2 regions of the Streptomyces sp. RKAG293 genome follow, and region 2 is predicted to be linked to the other one. Evidence: riboswitches for the same ligand, from Rfam matches in the RefSeq annotation. Region 2 holds a riboswitch; the other holds the start of a gene.
What was found. Region 2 has a riboswitch for cobalamin ahead of LNW72_RS26435 (ribonucleoside-diphosphate reductase subunit alpha). Riboswitches for the same ligand answer to the same signal wherever they lie in the genome.
Positions count from the first base shown of each region.

Region 1: linked by a shared signal. The riboswitch ahead of LNW72_RS14005 (prenyltransferase/squalene oxidase repeat-containing protein) and the one ahead of LNW72_RS26435 (ribonucleoside-diphosphate reductase subunit alpha) in region 2 are both predicted to bind cobalamin.

Region 1 is NZ_JAJOZB010000001.1:3,148,005-3,155,523, forward strand. Features, by position in the region: gene lanKC (class III lanthionine synthetase LanKC) at 1-2,203, opposite strand, end outside; gene LNW72_RS13990 (ferredoxin) at 2,379-2,612, opposite strand; gene LNW72_RS13995 (aldehyde dehydrogenase) at 2,612-4,096, opposite strand; gene LNW72_RS14000 (MBL fold metallo-hydrolase) at 4,199-5,215, shown strand; cobalamin riboswitch at 5,281-5,407, shown strand; gene LNW72_RS14005 (prenyltransferase/squalene oxidase repeat-containing protein) at 5,549-6,751, shown strand; gene LNW72_RS14010 (SCO2322 family protein) at 6,751-7,440, shown strand; gene LNW72_RS14015 (CbiQ family ECF transporter T component) at 7,437-7,519, shown strand, end outside.
Region 2 is NZ_JAJOZB010000001.1:5,888,879-5,896,397, reverse strand. Features, by position in the region: gene LNW72_RS26470 (extracellular solute-binding protein) at 1-9, opposite strand, end outside; gene LNW72_RS26465 (GntR family transcriptional regulator) at 330-1,112, shown strand; gene LNW72_RS26460 (DUF3311 domain-containing protein) at 1,290-1,556, shown strand; gene mctP (monocarboxylate uptake permease MctP) at 1,553-3,196, shown strand; gene LNW72_RS26450 (helix-turn-helix domain-containing protein) at 3,243-4,217, opposite strand; gene LNW72_RS26445 (hypothetical protein) at 4,306-4,509, shown strand; gene LNW72_RS26440 (GNAT family N-acetyltransferase) at 4,575-5,069, shown strand; cobalamin riboswitch at 5,134-5,265, shown strand; gene LNW72_RS26435 (ribonucleoside-diphosphate reductase subunit alpha) at 5,414-7,519, shown strand, end outside.

The sequences.
Region 1 (7,519 bases), 2.7 Mb from region 2:
CGATGCCGACGCTGCCCGCTCCGAGATAGGGCATGGTCCGGAAGCCCTCGTTGACGAGCCAGGTGCCCTCCCGGTCCTGGCCGCACTTGGCGAGGTCCTGGCGCAGCGCGGTCGCGGCGAGGTCGAGCAGCTCGGGCGCGCCGGTCCGCTCGTACAGGCGCAGGAAGAGCAGGGCGGATCCGGTGGCGCCGCGCAGCAGCCCGGTGTGGGTGCCGGGCTCGCCGGCCAGCCGGTCGGCGAGCAACTGGGCGGCCTCCACGGCCCGGTCCCGCAGTCCGCTCTCGCCGGTGGTCCTGGACAGGTGCTCAAGGGCCAGGCCCACGCCGGCGAGACCGCCGTACAGGTCGGGCACCAGGCGCTGCCAGTTCTCGCCCAGTACGCGCTCGGTCAGATCGAGCGCGCGCGGGGTGTGGCCGAGCCGGTCGAGGACGAACGCGGTGCCGAGCAGCCCGTCGTAGAGGCCGAGCAGGGTGCCGGGCGGCGGCGGGTCGGTATGGCGCAGTAACCATTCCTCACCGGCTTCGTACCGCTCGGCGCCGGTCTCGGCGAGGGCGTACAGGACACCGGCGGCGCCGTGCGCCAGCCCGATCCCGCCGCCGTCGGAGAACTGGGCGACGTCGCCGGGGAACAGCCGGTCGTCGCGTTCCGGGGTCGCCGAGGCGAGGATCGCGGCGACCATCGAGTCGCGGCTGCGCGGCCAGTCGGCCGGCTCCACGGGTACGTAGGGGGTCCGACCGCGGGTGGTGGGACTGGTTCCGGTGATCGTCTCGACGGCCTCGTCGAGGAACTCCCTGGGCACCGGGAACTGTTCGGCGATCACGTCGGCCAGGTGTACGGCCTTGTCGCGGTCCACCACCAGCAGCGTCGTCATCGGCAGGAACAGCGCCAGCCGCAGACAGGCGAGCGCGTACCGGTCCACCTCGAAGCCCCTGCGGTCCGCCGGGGCGATGAAGCCGGGGTGGGCCAGGGCCTGGCGGGTGTGCTCGTCAATGTGCGCGGCGGCCTCGAAGTCCAGCAGCGAGACCGACCGTTCGTCGGGCCCGACCATGATGTTGAACATGTGCAGGTCGTTGAAGACCACACCGCGGCTGTGCACGGCGGCGACGGCCTCCTCGACCGCGGCGTGGATGCCGAGCGCCCAGTCGGTGTAGTCGGCGACCGCCGAAGGGTCGGGATCGACGGAGATCAGCGGATGGCGCTGGGCGAAGAACGAGTTGAGGGTGCGGCCCTCCAGGAAGTCCATCACCAGGAAGCGGTGGTCGCCCAGGACGAACCAGTCGCGGACCTCGGGGGCGATGCCCAGCCCCGACAGCCGTTCCAGAGCGGTCTTCTCGCGCTCCAGCCGGGCGACGGCGTCGGCCCCGTCCGCGGCCAGCCCGGCGTACGGCCTGGCCTCCTTGAGGACGACCTTCTCGCCGGTCCGCACGTCCTGGCCGGTGTAGACACCGCCGCCGTTGGAGAAGTGCAGAGCACTCTCGATGCGGTACGGGAGGTCGTTGGTGGTCGTGGCGTTGCGGGCGTCCAGGTGCGGCTGGAGGAACGCGGGGAGCGTCACCCACGGCGGGACGTGGAAGGCCGGCTCCCGGCGGTCCGGTACGAGCACGCCGTCGGCGTCCTCGACGGCGGAGACCAGCACACCCGAGGCGTCCACGCAGTACCGCTGGGCGAATCCGCCGTAGCGGACGTAGAGCGGTCCCTGGTTCCAGCGCAGGTCGCTGAGGATGTACGGGCCGGCCTCGCCGCCGAGCAGGTCCTCCAGTTCCCGGAGGATCGTGTGCAACTGCTCGTCGTCAGACGGGTAGATGGTGATGCACTTGCCGCTGGAGGCGCGCCCCGCGTACTTGGAGTTGCGCAGGTGCAGGGCGTAGGGACCGGGTACGAACTTGAACGGTATGCCGCGCGGGACGCAGTGGTCCCAAACCTTCGCGATGGTCTTCTCGGCGTTTTCCAGACACGCGGAGACATGGATCTTCCACCCCTGCGGGGGCGATCCGGGTCTGGGAACGCCGGTGCCGTCCACCGGCGTGAAGTGCAGCCAGTCACCGGAGCGTCCGGTGCGCCAGCCCTCGGGAACCGGGCGCTGGGCCGGCTCGTAGAGCGACGCACCGGATCCCTTGTCGGAACCGGAGCCCGTGGACAAGCGGTCCGGGGTCTCGTAGAAATACCTGTCGACTAGGCAAAAGACCTCGTACCGCTTGTCCATGACTCTCCCCCTCCGGCCTCGAGGTGCTGAGATTTTCACGTGGCCGAAACGGGGAACAGTCGCGTCCGTAACGAAATACCCGTGCAGAACGCATATGTGCGTAATGCACGGGTGCGCAGCCACAGGTCAGGACGTGTCCTGACCTGCGGCTGGACAGCTGTTCCGCACCAGGTCGTTACTCCTCGGGCGGGAAGACCGGCTCACCGGTGGCGAGCAGGGTGAGCGTGATCGCCTCCACCGGGCACCCTTCGGCCGCCGCCAGCACCTGTTCCGAGGCGTCGGCCTCGGCGGCGGCGGGGTGGGACTGCCGGGCGCCGTCGAGGGTGAAGCCGTCCGGGGCCGCGTTGACGCACATGCCGGAGCCGATGCAGACCGTGCGGTCCACCTCGATGTGCCAGCGGTCGCCCATCAGCCCGCCGCCCCCGCCGTACCGGCCGGCGCCTGGTATCCGGCCGGCAGGTGGATCATCTTGTGCTCCAGGTACTCGCCGAAGCCCTCGGGGCCGAACTCCCGGCCCACGCCCGAGTTCTTGTAGCCGCCGAACGGGCCGAGCATGTCGAGGCTGAAGGTGTTCACCGAGTACGTGCCGGTGCGCACCTGGCGGGCGATGTCGATGCCGTGCTCGACGTCGGCGGTCCACACGCTGCCGGACAGCCCGAACTCGGAGTCGTTGGCGATCCGCAGCGCCTCGGCCTCGTCGTCGTACGGGAGCAGGCAGATGACCGGGCCGAAGATCTCCTCGCGGGCGATCCGCATGGAGTTGCTGACATCGCCGAAGAGCGTCGGTTCGACGTACCAGCCGGTGTCCAGTCCGGCCGGCCGGCCGCCGCCGGTCAGCACCTTCGCGCCCTCCTCCTGACCGATCTTGATGTAGTCGAACGAGCGCTGCTGCTGGCGCTGGGCGACCAGCGGGCCGACCTCGGTGGCCGGGTCGAGCGGATCGCCGACGACCAGCGCGGAGGCGGCCGCGGCGAAGCGCTCGGCGATCTCGTCGTAGCGGGAGCGCGGCGCCAGGATCCGGGTCTGGGCCACGCACGCCTGGCCGTTGTTCATCCAGGCGGCCGAGGTGATGCCGGGGACGGCGGTGTCCAGGTCCACGTCCGGGAGGATGACGGCGGCGGACTTGCCGCCCAGTTCCAGGGTGACGCGGGTGAGGTTGCGGGACGCGACCTCCATCACCCGCCGGCCGGCCCCGACCGAGCCGGTGAACGACACCTTGTCGACGCCGGGGTGGCCGACCAGGTACTCGCTGACCTCCCGGTCGGCCGCCACGACCGACAGCACGCCGTCGGGCAGCCCGGCCTCCTTGGTGATCTCGGCCAGCACGTACGCGTCGAGCGGGGTCTCCGGCGACGGCTTCAGTACGACGGTGCAGCCGGTGAGCAGCGCGGGCCCGAGCTTGGCGGCGGCGGTGAACTGCGGGACGTTCCACGGCACCACGGCCGCGACGACCCCGACGGGCTCCCGGCGGACCAGGATCGGGCCGAGGACGCCGGTGCGGTGCTCCTCGTAGGGGAAGTCGCGGGCGACGGTGATCGCCGCGTCCCACACCATCATCGCGCCGAGCGACTGGGCGAGGATGCTCCACGAGTAGGGGGAGCCGTTCTCCGAGCTGATGAGACGGCCTATCTCGTCGTACCGGACGGCGATCGCGTCCTTGATGCGGGTGACGACGGCGATCCGCTCGTCGAGGGTCATCCGCGGCCACGGACCCTCGTCGAACGCCTTGCGGGCCGTGGCGACCGCGCGGTCCACGTCGGCGCGGGAGGCGTGCGGCACCCGCCCGATGACCTGCTCGGTGTGCGGGGAGATGACCTCGATGGTCTCGCTGCCGAGCGGGTCCACCAACTCCCCGCCGATGAACAGCTGTCCGTGTTCGATGAGGTCGGTCATTACTGGTGCCTCCTGCGGGTCGGCCCATACCTGACGCTGTTTCAGAACTGATACCAGTTCTAGTTATAGTGGGCAATGACTTCGTCGGCGAGAGGGGACCAGATGGTGCGCGTGACCGACCACGGCGGAGGGGTCTGGAGCATCCCGGTCCCGATCCCCGACAACCCCCTCGGCCACACGCTCGTCCATCTCCTGGACACCGACCGCGGTCCCGTGCTGATCGACACCGGCTGGGACGACCCGGACTCGTACGCCGCACTGGAGGCCGGTCTCGTCGAGGCGGGCACCTCCGTCGCCGAGGTGCACGGCGTCCTCATCACCCACCACCACCCCGACCACCACGGGCTGTCCGCGCAGGTCCGGGAGGTGTCCGGGGCCTGGATCGCGATGCACGCCGCCGACGCGGACGTGGTGCGCCGCACCCGGTCCGCCGAGCCGGCCCGCTGGATGTCCTTCATGATGGCGAAGCTCATCGCCGCCGGGGCCCCCGAGGAGCACCTCGCCCCGCTGCGCGCCGCCCGCGCCGCCGGCCGGCCGACCACCCTGCCGGGGCTGCGGCCCGCGCTCCCGGACCGGGACATCGAACCCGGCGAGCTCGTGGACCTCGCCGGCCGGCGGCTGCGCGCCATCTGGACGCCCGGCCACACCCCCGGGCACGTCTGCCTGTTCCTGGAGGAGAGCCGGCGGCTGTTCTCCGGCGACCACCTGCTGCCGGGGATCTCCCCGCACATCGGGCTGTACGAGGACCCCGACGACGAGGTCGAGACCGATCCGCTCGGCGACTACCTGGCCTCGCTGGAGCGCATCGGCCGGCTGAACCCCGACGAGGTGCTGCCCGCCCACCAGTACGCGTTCAAGGACGCGGCGGGCCGGGTGCGGGAGCTGCTCGACCACCACGAGGAGCGGCTCGCCGGGCTGGCGGCGCTGATCAGCGACGCACCGCGCACGCCCTGGCAGCTCGCCGAGGTGATGGAGTGGAACCGTCCCTGGGAGCAGATCCCGTTCGGCTCCCGCAACATCGCCGTCTCCGAGGCCGAGGCCCATCTGCGGCGGCTGGTGAAGGCCGGCCGCGCCGAGGCCGTCCCCGGCTCCGACCCGGTCACGTACCAGGCGGTCTGACGGAACGGGCGGCCGGGGCGCGGGCGGGCCGGGACCGGGAGCGGCACCCGCAGGGCATACGATGTTCGGGACAATTCCATCCACGTCCGAGCGGGGGAAGCCGGCGCGAATCCGGCACTGACCCGCAACCGTGAGCCGTCCCCAGGGCAGGGGCGGCGAGTCGGAGTACCCGCGCGGACGGGAGCGGCTCCCGGTCCGGCAGATGCGGCGACGTATCGGCGGTGACCGGCACCGTCGAGGTAACGGAGCCGGAGCCCGGTGCCCCGCGCATGGCGCGGGCTCGCAGCGGTGCGCCCGGCCACGCACCCGCTCAGCGAAAGGCATCAACCCCTCATGAACCTCCGTCGCAGCGCCGCCGCGCTCGCCGCCGCCACCGTGCTCGGTATGGCCGCGGTGCCCGCGGCCTCCGCCGACACCCCGCTGCCGCCGGGTCTCTACGGCACCGGGGACCCGACGTACGACGGGGTGTGGCGGCAGTCGTACGCGCTGCTGGCGCTGGACACCGCCGGGGTGAAGCCGGCCGACAGCGCCGTGGCCTGGCTGACCGGTCAGCAGTGCGCGGACGGCGGCTTCCCGTCGTACCGGGCCGACACGTCGAAGGCCTGCGACGCCAAGACGGAGGACACCAACGCGACGGGCATCGCCGTGCAGGCGCTCACCGCGCTGGGCGACAAGGCCACCACAGACACTGTCGTGAAGAAGGCCACCGACTGGCTGACCTCGGTGCGCAACAAGGACGGCGGCTGGTCGTACAACCCCGGCGGCGCCTCCGACCCGAACTCCACCGGTGTCGTGATCGGCGCGCAGAGCGCTGTCCGGGAGGCCTCGGACAGCCTCAAGGCCTTCCAGTTCGGCTGCGACGCCAAGGCCGCCGACCGCGGCGCCTTCGGCTACCCGATGAACGGCAAGCTCACGGTGAACGCCAAGGCCACCGCCGACGCGGTGCGCGGCGCCCACGGCGCGGGGTTCGTCGTCGCCCCGTCGACCACGAACGTGGTCGCGACCGCCCCGGACTGCGCGTCGCCCGACGCCTACAAGAAGCTCGACGCGGACGGTGCCGCCTCGGCCGGCGGCGCGTACCTGACGACGCAGCTCACCGCGGGCGGCGGCCACCTGACCGCCGTCACGCCGGGCGCGGACAAGCCGACGCCGGACTACGGCACCACCGCCGACGCCGTGATCGCGCTGGCCGCGATCCACCAGCGCGACACGGCGAAGACGTCGTACGACTGGCTCGCGAAGAACTCCGCGACCTGGTCGAAGGGCAACCCCGCGGCCCTGTCCCAGCTGATCCTCGCCGCCCACGCGACGGGCAACGACCCGCGGAGCGCCGGCGGCGCGGACCTCGTCCAGCAGCTGACCAACCTCGGCCCGAAGCCGGCCGCCGCGGCGAGCGCGAGCCCGTCGCCGTCCGACAGGACCGAGAAGAAGGACGACAAGTCCTCCTCGGCCACCTGGTGGATCGTCGGGGTCTTCTTCGTCGCCAGCATCGGCGTCGGGTTCCTCGTCAGCGGCCGCAAGAAGAAGCAGGGCTGATGCCGCGCCCCCGGCTGCGGGTCCTCGCCGTCCTGCTGGCGCTCGGCGCGCTGCTCGCGGTCTCCGCCCTGCCCGCGCAGGCCGCCGCGTACCGCTACTGGTCGTTCTGGCAGCGCTCCGGCGACACCTGGACGTACGCGCAGACCGGTCCCGCGCTGGACCGGCCCGACGACGGGTCGGTGGAGGGCTGGCGCTTCGCGGCCAGCGCCGAGGCGCAGGACTCCTCGAAGCCGCGGGACGTCCCCGGCGCCACGTCGTTCGCCGCGATCTGCACGGGCACCCCGCCCAAGGGCGGCACCAAGCGCATCGCCCTCGTGCTGGACTTCGGCACCGCCGCCGACGCGGGCGGCGGTGCGGCACCGCCCGCGCCGCGTACCGCCTGCGCCCAGGTCCCGGGCGACGCGACGGGCGACGACGCGCTCGCCGCCGTCGCCAAGCCGCTGCGCTACAACTCGGCCGGCATGGTGTGCGCCATCGCCGGCTACCCGAAGGCGGGCTGCGGGGAGCCGGTCGCAGAAGGCTCCGGAGGCTCCGGCACGGCATCGGCGTCGAAGAGCCCCGCGCCGCAGGCGTCGGGCGACGGCGGCGGTGACGGCGGGGGTCCCTCGGTCGGTTGGTTCGCCGGCATCGCCGCCGTCCTCGCCCTCGGCGGGGCGGCCCTCTGGCAGGCCCGCCGCCGGCGCGGATGAACACCGGGGTACGCCGGAACACCGCCGGCCGCGGGGCCGCCGTCGCCACCCGGTCGACGGCGCTGCACGCCGGGGCGTG
Region 2 (7,519 bases):
GCGCTTCATGCCACCCTCCTCAGGATGCCCGAAACCACCCCCCACCGCCCGAAAAGTCGGCTGCCGCGAGACACGGCAAATGCCGCGTCCTGCTTGTGGGTCTGGGATTGGTCTTTAATGGTTTAGACCAGTGAGCGCAGCTTGGCCTAGACCTTTAGGGGTGTCAAGGGTGTATAAGAAGCGCTGTTAGGTCTGTTATCGGACCGACACCTGAGGGGGACGTCACCTGCCATCGCCTCCCTGGACCACAGCAGCCCGTGCCACCATGTGAGCCGCGATAGACGGAGGAGCCGGTGACGGCAGCACGACAGCAGTCGGGAGTAGACGTCATGGACAGCGACGGGGGCGGCGGCACGCCGGCATCGGACGTGCCGGAGACGGCGGGCGCCGCCGGGCGCACCGCGCGTGTGCCCAAGTACTACCGCCTCAAGCGACATCTGCTGGACATCACGCAGACGATGCCGCCCGGCACACCGGTCCCGCCGGAGCGCACGCTCGCGGCGGAATTCGACACCTCCCGCACCACCGTGCGGCAGGCCCTGCAGGAACTGGTGGTCGAGGGGCGCCTCGAACGCATCCAGGGCAAGGGCACCTTCGTCGCCAAGCCGAAGGTCTCCCAGGCACTGCAACTCACCTCGTACACGGAGGACATGCGCGCCCAGGGCCTGGAGCCCACGTCACAGCTCCTGGACATCGGCTACATCACCGCGGACGACCGGCTCGCCGGCCTCCTCGACATGAAGACCGGCGGCCGGGTGCTGCGCATCGAGCGGCTGCGGCTCGCCAACAGCGAGCCGATGGCCATCGAGATCACCCATCTGTCGGCGAAGCGCTTTCCCGCGCTGCGCCGCAGCCTCGCCAAGTACACCTCCCTGTACACGGCGCTGGCGGAGGTCTACGACGTACGGCTGGCCGAGGCCGAGGAGACCATCGAGACCTCGCTGGCCACTCCCCGCGAGGCCGGCCTGCTCGGCACGGACGTCGGCCTGCCGATGCTGATGCTGTCCCGGCACTCCATCGACACCACGGGTGAACCGGTCGAATGGGTGCGTTCCGTCTACCGCGGCGACCGGTACAAGTTCGTCGCCAGGCTGAGCCGCCCCACCGACTGACCACCGACCGACCGCGGCCGAATTCCGGCCGAACCGGCTCCGATCCACCCGATTCCCCTCTCGTCCGGGATCGAGTCCGTACCGATATGCGGACCGCTAGTGACGTGTGGCGGAGTGCTGCCCTAGATTTCCTGCGCATTACGCAGGAGATTCGCTCTAGGGGACGGAGCCGAGAAGATGTCAGCACCACCGGAAACCTCACCTACGCCCAACCGCACACCGGTCGTCACACCTTCGCGTGTGGTGGCCGGTGTATGCCTGGTCATCCCGTTGGTCGCGATGCTGTGGGTCAGCTCCTACTCGCGGCTGACGCCGGAGTTCATCGGCATCCCGTTCTTCTACTGGTACCAGATGGCCTGGGTGTTCATCTCGGCCGGACTGACCACGATCGCCTACCTCCTGGTCCGCCGTGAGGAACGCGCACGCAAGGGGGCCGCGTCATGACCGGTGGTGTCAACGGTGTGGCGCTCGGCGTCTTCATCTTCTTCTTCGTGGCGGTCACCGTCCTGGGCTTCCTGGCGGCCCGCTGGCGGCGCGCCGACAACGCGCTGAGCCTGGACGAATGGGGTCTGGGCGGCCGGAGCTTCGGCACCTGGATCACCTGGTTCCTGCTCGGCGGCGACCTCTACACGGCGTACACCTTCGTCGCCGTCCCGGCGGCGATCTACGCGGCGGGCGCGGCCGGCTTCTTCGCGGTGCCGTACACGATCATCACGTACCCGCTGGTCTTCCTCTTCCTGCCGCGGCTCTGGTCGATCTCCCACAAGCACGGCTACGTCACGTCCTCGGACTTCATCCGCGGCCGCTTCGGCTCCAAGGGCCTGTCGCTGGCGATGGCCGTCACCGGCATCCTCGCCACGATGCCGTACATCGCGCTGCAACTCGTCGGGATCCAGGCGGTCCTGGACGTGATGGGCGTCGGCGGCGGCGAGAACTCCAGCTGGTTCATGAAGGACCTGCCGCTGCTGATCGCGTTCGGGGTGCTCGCGGCGTACACGTACTCCTCGGGGCTGCGCGCGCCCGCGATGATCGCGTTCGTCAAGGACGCGCTGATCTACATCGTCATCGCGGTGGCGATCATCTACATCCCGTACAAGCTGGGCGGCTTCGACAGCATCTTCGACAAGGCGGGCAAGGCCTACGCCACCGTCAACCCGGCGACGGGGAAGCCCAGGGGCTCGCTGGTCTCCGGGCCACAGGCGCAGTGGGCGTACGCGACCCTGGCGCTCGGTTCGGCCATGGCGCTGTTCCTGTACCCGCACTCGGTGACCGCGGTGCTGTCCGGCAAGAGCCGCAACGTCATCCGCCGCAACACCACCATCCTGCCGCTGTACTCGCTGATGCTGGGCCTGCTGGCGATGCTCGGCTTCATGGCGCTGGCGGCCGGCGTCGGTGTCGGGGTGAAGGGGTACAACCCGCAGACGGCGATCCCGCAGCTGTTCGAGGACATGTTCCCCGACTGGTTCGCGGGGGTGGCGTTCGCCGCGATCGGCATCGGCGCGCTGGTGCCCGCGGCCATCATGTCGATCGCCGCGGCGAACCTGTTCACCCGCAACATCTACAAGGACTTCATCAAGCCCGACGCCACCCCCGCGCAGGAGACCAAGGTCTCCAAGCTGGTGTCGCTGCTGGTGAAGGTCGGCGCGCTGATCTTCGTCCTCACCATGGACAAGACCGTCGCGATCAACTTCCAGCTGCTGGGCGGCATCTGGATCCTGCAGACCGTCCCGGCCATCGTCGGCGGTCTGTTCACCCGGTGGTTCCACCGCTGGGCGCTGCTGGCCGGCTGGGCCGCGGGCATGTTCTACGGCACCTGGAAGGCGTACGAGCAGCACACCCCGGCGCAGAACCACTTCGCCGGGAACGCGGACCTGATCCCGTACATCGGCGAGAAGGGCTACATCGGCCTCACGGCCTTCGTGATCAACATAGTGGTGGCGGTCGTGCTGACCTTCGTCCTCAAGGCGCTCAAGGCGCCTGAGGGCGTCGACGAGACCTCGCCCTCCGACTACACGGCCGACTCCGGTGAGCCGGGCGTCAAGAAAGAGCTGCCGCTGGATCCTGAGCCGGCGGTTCTCAACTGATCTCTCCTGAGCCGCCGGTTCCTCCGCGGCTCCCCGGGACCCGGTGTCACGCGCTCCGCGCGGGCACCGGGTCCCTGAACGTCCGGCGGTAGGCCTGCGGGGTGGTGCCCACCCACTGGGCGAAGTGATGGCGCAGGGTCGCCGAGCTGCCGAAGCCCGCGCGGGCGGCGATCGCGTCCATCGTCTCGTCCGTCCCCTCCAGCAACTCGCGCGCCAGCAGCACCCGCTGGCCCAGCAGCCAGCGGTACGGGGTGGTGCCGGTCTCCTGGTGGAAGCGGCGGGCGAAGGTGCGCGGCGACATATGGGCGCGGGCGGCCAGTTCCTCGACGGTCACCTCACGGTCCAGATGGCGCTCCATCCAGCTGAGCACCGCGCCCACGGTGTCGCACCGGCCGCGCGGCAGCGGCCGGTCCACGTACTGCGCCTGCCCGCCCTCCCGGTGCGGCGGCACCACCATGCGCCGGGCGATGCCGGAGGCCACCGCGCCGCCCTGCTCCTTGCGGACCAGGTGCAGACAGGCGTCGATGCCCGCGGCCGTACCGGCGGACGTGATCACCGGGTCGTCGTCCACGTACAGCACGTCCGGCTCGATCCGGGCGAGCGGGAAGCGGCGCGCCAGCGCGTCCGTGTGCCGCCAGTGCGTGGTGCAGCTCCGGCCGTCCAGCAGCCCGGCCGCGCCCAGCACGAACGCCCCCGAGCACACGCTGAGCACCCGGCCGCCCCGCTCCACGGCTCCGCGCAGCGCGCGCAGCAGCTCCGGCGGGTACTCCGCCCGCTCGGGGTAGTCGCACCCGGCCGGGACGGCGATGAGGTCCGCCTCCTCCAGCCGGTCGATCCCGTACGGCGTCGAGACGTCCATGCCGTTGTGCAACTGGACGGGCTGCTTCCCGATGCCGACGACGGCGAAGTCGTAGACGGGCAGCCCCTGCTCACTGCGGTCGATGCCGAAGACTTCGCAGACGACGCCCAGTTCGAAGGCGTGTCCGCCGTCCATCAGCACCACTGCGACGTTTTCCAGCATGGGACCAGCATCGCACTTGGCAGTAATTAGCGGTAGTGCGTCAGTCCTGCCACTGCCATGGCGGAGCACCCCCCGCGAAAATAGATGCATGAACACATTCCTCGGCCTCCTGGCCGCCGGCGCCCTGATCCTCCTCATCGCCCTGCCCGCCCTGATCGGCTTCGGCATCGAGCTCCGCATCTCCCGCCAGATCCGGGCCGCGAGGGCCGCGGAGCGGCGTCGCGAGGAGCAGTCCTCCCCCAGCCGAGTGCCGGCGGAGGCGACCCGCGGCGCCTTCAGCCCGGTCGTCTGAAGGCACCCGATGGACTCCCCCGTACTCCCCGCGGGCCGGCGCCGGCCATGCGGCAGACTGCGGGGATGGACATCATCATCCGCCCCGCGCGAGCGGACGAGCTCGATGCGGCAGGCCGCATCACCGCCGACGCCTTCATCGCCGACGGCCACACCCAGCCGGACGGCCAGTACGCCCCGAAGCTGCGCGACGCCCGCGCCCGCGCGGTGTCCGCGGAGGTGCTCGTCGCCGTCGACGCGGCGGACGACACGCTGCTCGGCTGCGTGACGTTCGCCCCTCCCGGCAGCCCCTGGGGCGACATAGCCCGGGACGGCGAGGCGGAGTTCCGGATGCTCGCCGTCGACCCGTCCGCGCGCGGCCGCGGCACCGGCGAGGCACTCGTCCTGGCGTGTGTGGAACGGGCCCGCGCCCTCGGCGTCCGGCAACTGGTGATGTCCACCCAGCAGTCGATGACCGGCGCCCACCGGATCTACGAACGGCTCGGATTCCGGCGCACGCCGGACCGCGACTGGTCGCCCGTTCCGGGCGTCCACCTGTTCACGTACGCCCTCCCGTTGTAACGCATACCGTCCACGGCGCAACACACCAGACACAACATCTGGGGTTACCGCTGCGAGGCGCCACTAGATGTATGCTCAGGACCGCTGTCCACGCAGGGGAAGCCGGTGAGAATCCGGCACTGCCCCGCAACGGTGAGCGGTCGTGCCTGCGCACGCCCGCACAGTCCGGCCACCTGCCGACGGCGCACCCGGTCCTGCCTTCCGGGTGCAGTGTTGTCCGGGCCTCGCGGGTTGGGCCGGCGGACGCGATATGGCACACCCCTGCCCTGATGCGGTGTGCCCGAACGCGCCTGCTCCTCCCCCCTCGCGACGCCGTCGCCGCGTTCGAGGGAGAGAGCACCAACGTGACCATCGCGCCCGCAGCCCCCGCCTCAGCAGGAACCATCCTGCTGCACACCCTGACGGAACTGACCGTCGACCTCCCCGACACCGACCCCGGCCGGGTCGCCGCTGCCGCCCTCCGCGGCCGCAACGCCGGATCGGACGAGGCCGAACTGCGGGCGCTGGCCACCGAGGCCGCCGCCGGACTGATCTCCGAGGACCCGCAGTACAGCCGGCTCGCGGCCCGGCTGCTGGCCCGCGCGGTCGCCGACGAGGCGGCGGGGCAGGGCGCCGTCTCCTTCTCCGCCTCCATCGCCGTCGGGCACCGCGAAGGCCTGATCGCCGACGCCACCGCCGAGTTCGTCCTGCTGCACGCCGCCCGCCTGGACGCGATGATCGACGACACCGCCGACGACCGCCTCGAGTACTTCGGCCTGCGCACCCTGCACAGCCGCTATCTGCTGCGGCACCCGATCACCCGCCAGGTCATCGAGACCCCGCAGCACTTCCTGCTGCGCGTCGCCTGCGGCCTGGCCGAGGACCACTCGGTGCGCGCCCTCGTCGAGGTCGGCGAGCTCTACGCGCTGACCAGCACGCTCTCCTACCTCCCCAGCTCCCCCACGCTCTTCAACTCCGGCACCCGGCACCCGCAGATGTCGTCGTGCTACCTGCTGGACTCCCCGCTCGACGAGCTGGACTCGATCTACGACCGCTACCACCAGGTCGCCCGGCTCTCGAAGCACGCCGGCGGCATCGGCATCCCGTTCAGCCGGATCCGCTCCCGCGGCTCGCTGATCCGCGGCACCAACGGGCACTCCAACGGCATCGTCCCGTTCCTGCGCACCCTCGACGCGTCCGTCGCCGCCGTCAACCAGGGCGGCCGGCGCAAGGGCGCCGCCGCCGTCTACCTGGAGACGTGGCACGCCGACATCGAGGAGTTCCTGGAGCTGCGCGACAACACCGGCGAGGAGGCCAGGCGTACGCACAACCTCAACCTCGCGCACTGGATCCCCGACGAGTTCATGCGCCGGGTGGACTCCGACACCGACTGGTCGCTGTTCTCCCCCGCCGACGTACCCGAGCTCGTCGACCTGTGGGGCGGCGACTTCGACGCCGCCTACCACAAGGCCGAGTCCGCCGGTCTGGCCATCAAGACCATCCCGGCCCGCCAGCTCTACGCCCGGATGATGCGCACCCTCGCGCAGACCGGCAACGGCTGGCTGAACTTCAAGGACTCCGCCAACCGCACCGCCAACCAGACGGCGCTGCCCGGCAACGTCGTCCACTCCTCGAACCTGTGCACCGAGATCCTGGAGGTCTCCGACGACGGCGAGACCGCCGTCTGCAACCTCGGCTCGGTCAACCTCTCCGCCCACCTCGGCACCGACGGCGAGATGGACTGGCAGAAGCTCGACGCGACGGTCCGCACCGCCGTCACCTTCCTCGACCGCGTGGTGGACATCAACTTCTACCCGACCGACCAGGCCGGCGCGTCGAACTCCCGCTGGCGGCCGGTGGGCCTGGGCCTGATGGGCCTGCAGGACGTCTTCTTCCAGCTGCGGCTGCCGTTCGACTCCGCCGAAGCGCGGACGCTGTCCACCCGCATCTCCGAGCGGATCATGCTCGCCGCGTACGAGGCGTCCGCCACCCTCGCCGAGCGGCACGGCCCGCACCCCGGCTGGGAGCAGACCCGTACCGCCCAGGGCGTGCTGCACCCCGACCACTACGACACCGCCGAGTCGCTCTGGCCGGAGCGCTGGAACGCGCTGCGCGCCCGGATCGCGAAGACCGGCATGCGCAACTCCCTACTGCTGGCCATCGCGCCGACCGCGACGATCGCCTCGATCGCCGGTGTCTACGAGTGCATCGAGCCGCAGGTCTCCAACCTCTTCAAGCGCGAGACGCTGTCGGGTGAGTTCCTCCAGGTCAACTCCTACCTGGTGAACGAGCTCAAGGAGCTCGGCGTCTGGGACGCCCAGTCCCGCGAGGCGCTGCGCGAGTCCAACGGCTCCGTCGAGGGCTTCACCTGGATCCCGGCCGAGGTGCGCGCCCTGTACCGCACCGCCTGGGAGCTGCCGCAGCGCGCCCTGATCGACATGGCCGCGGCGCGCACCCCGTACCTCGACCAG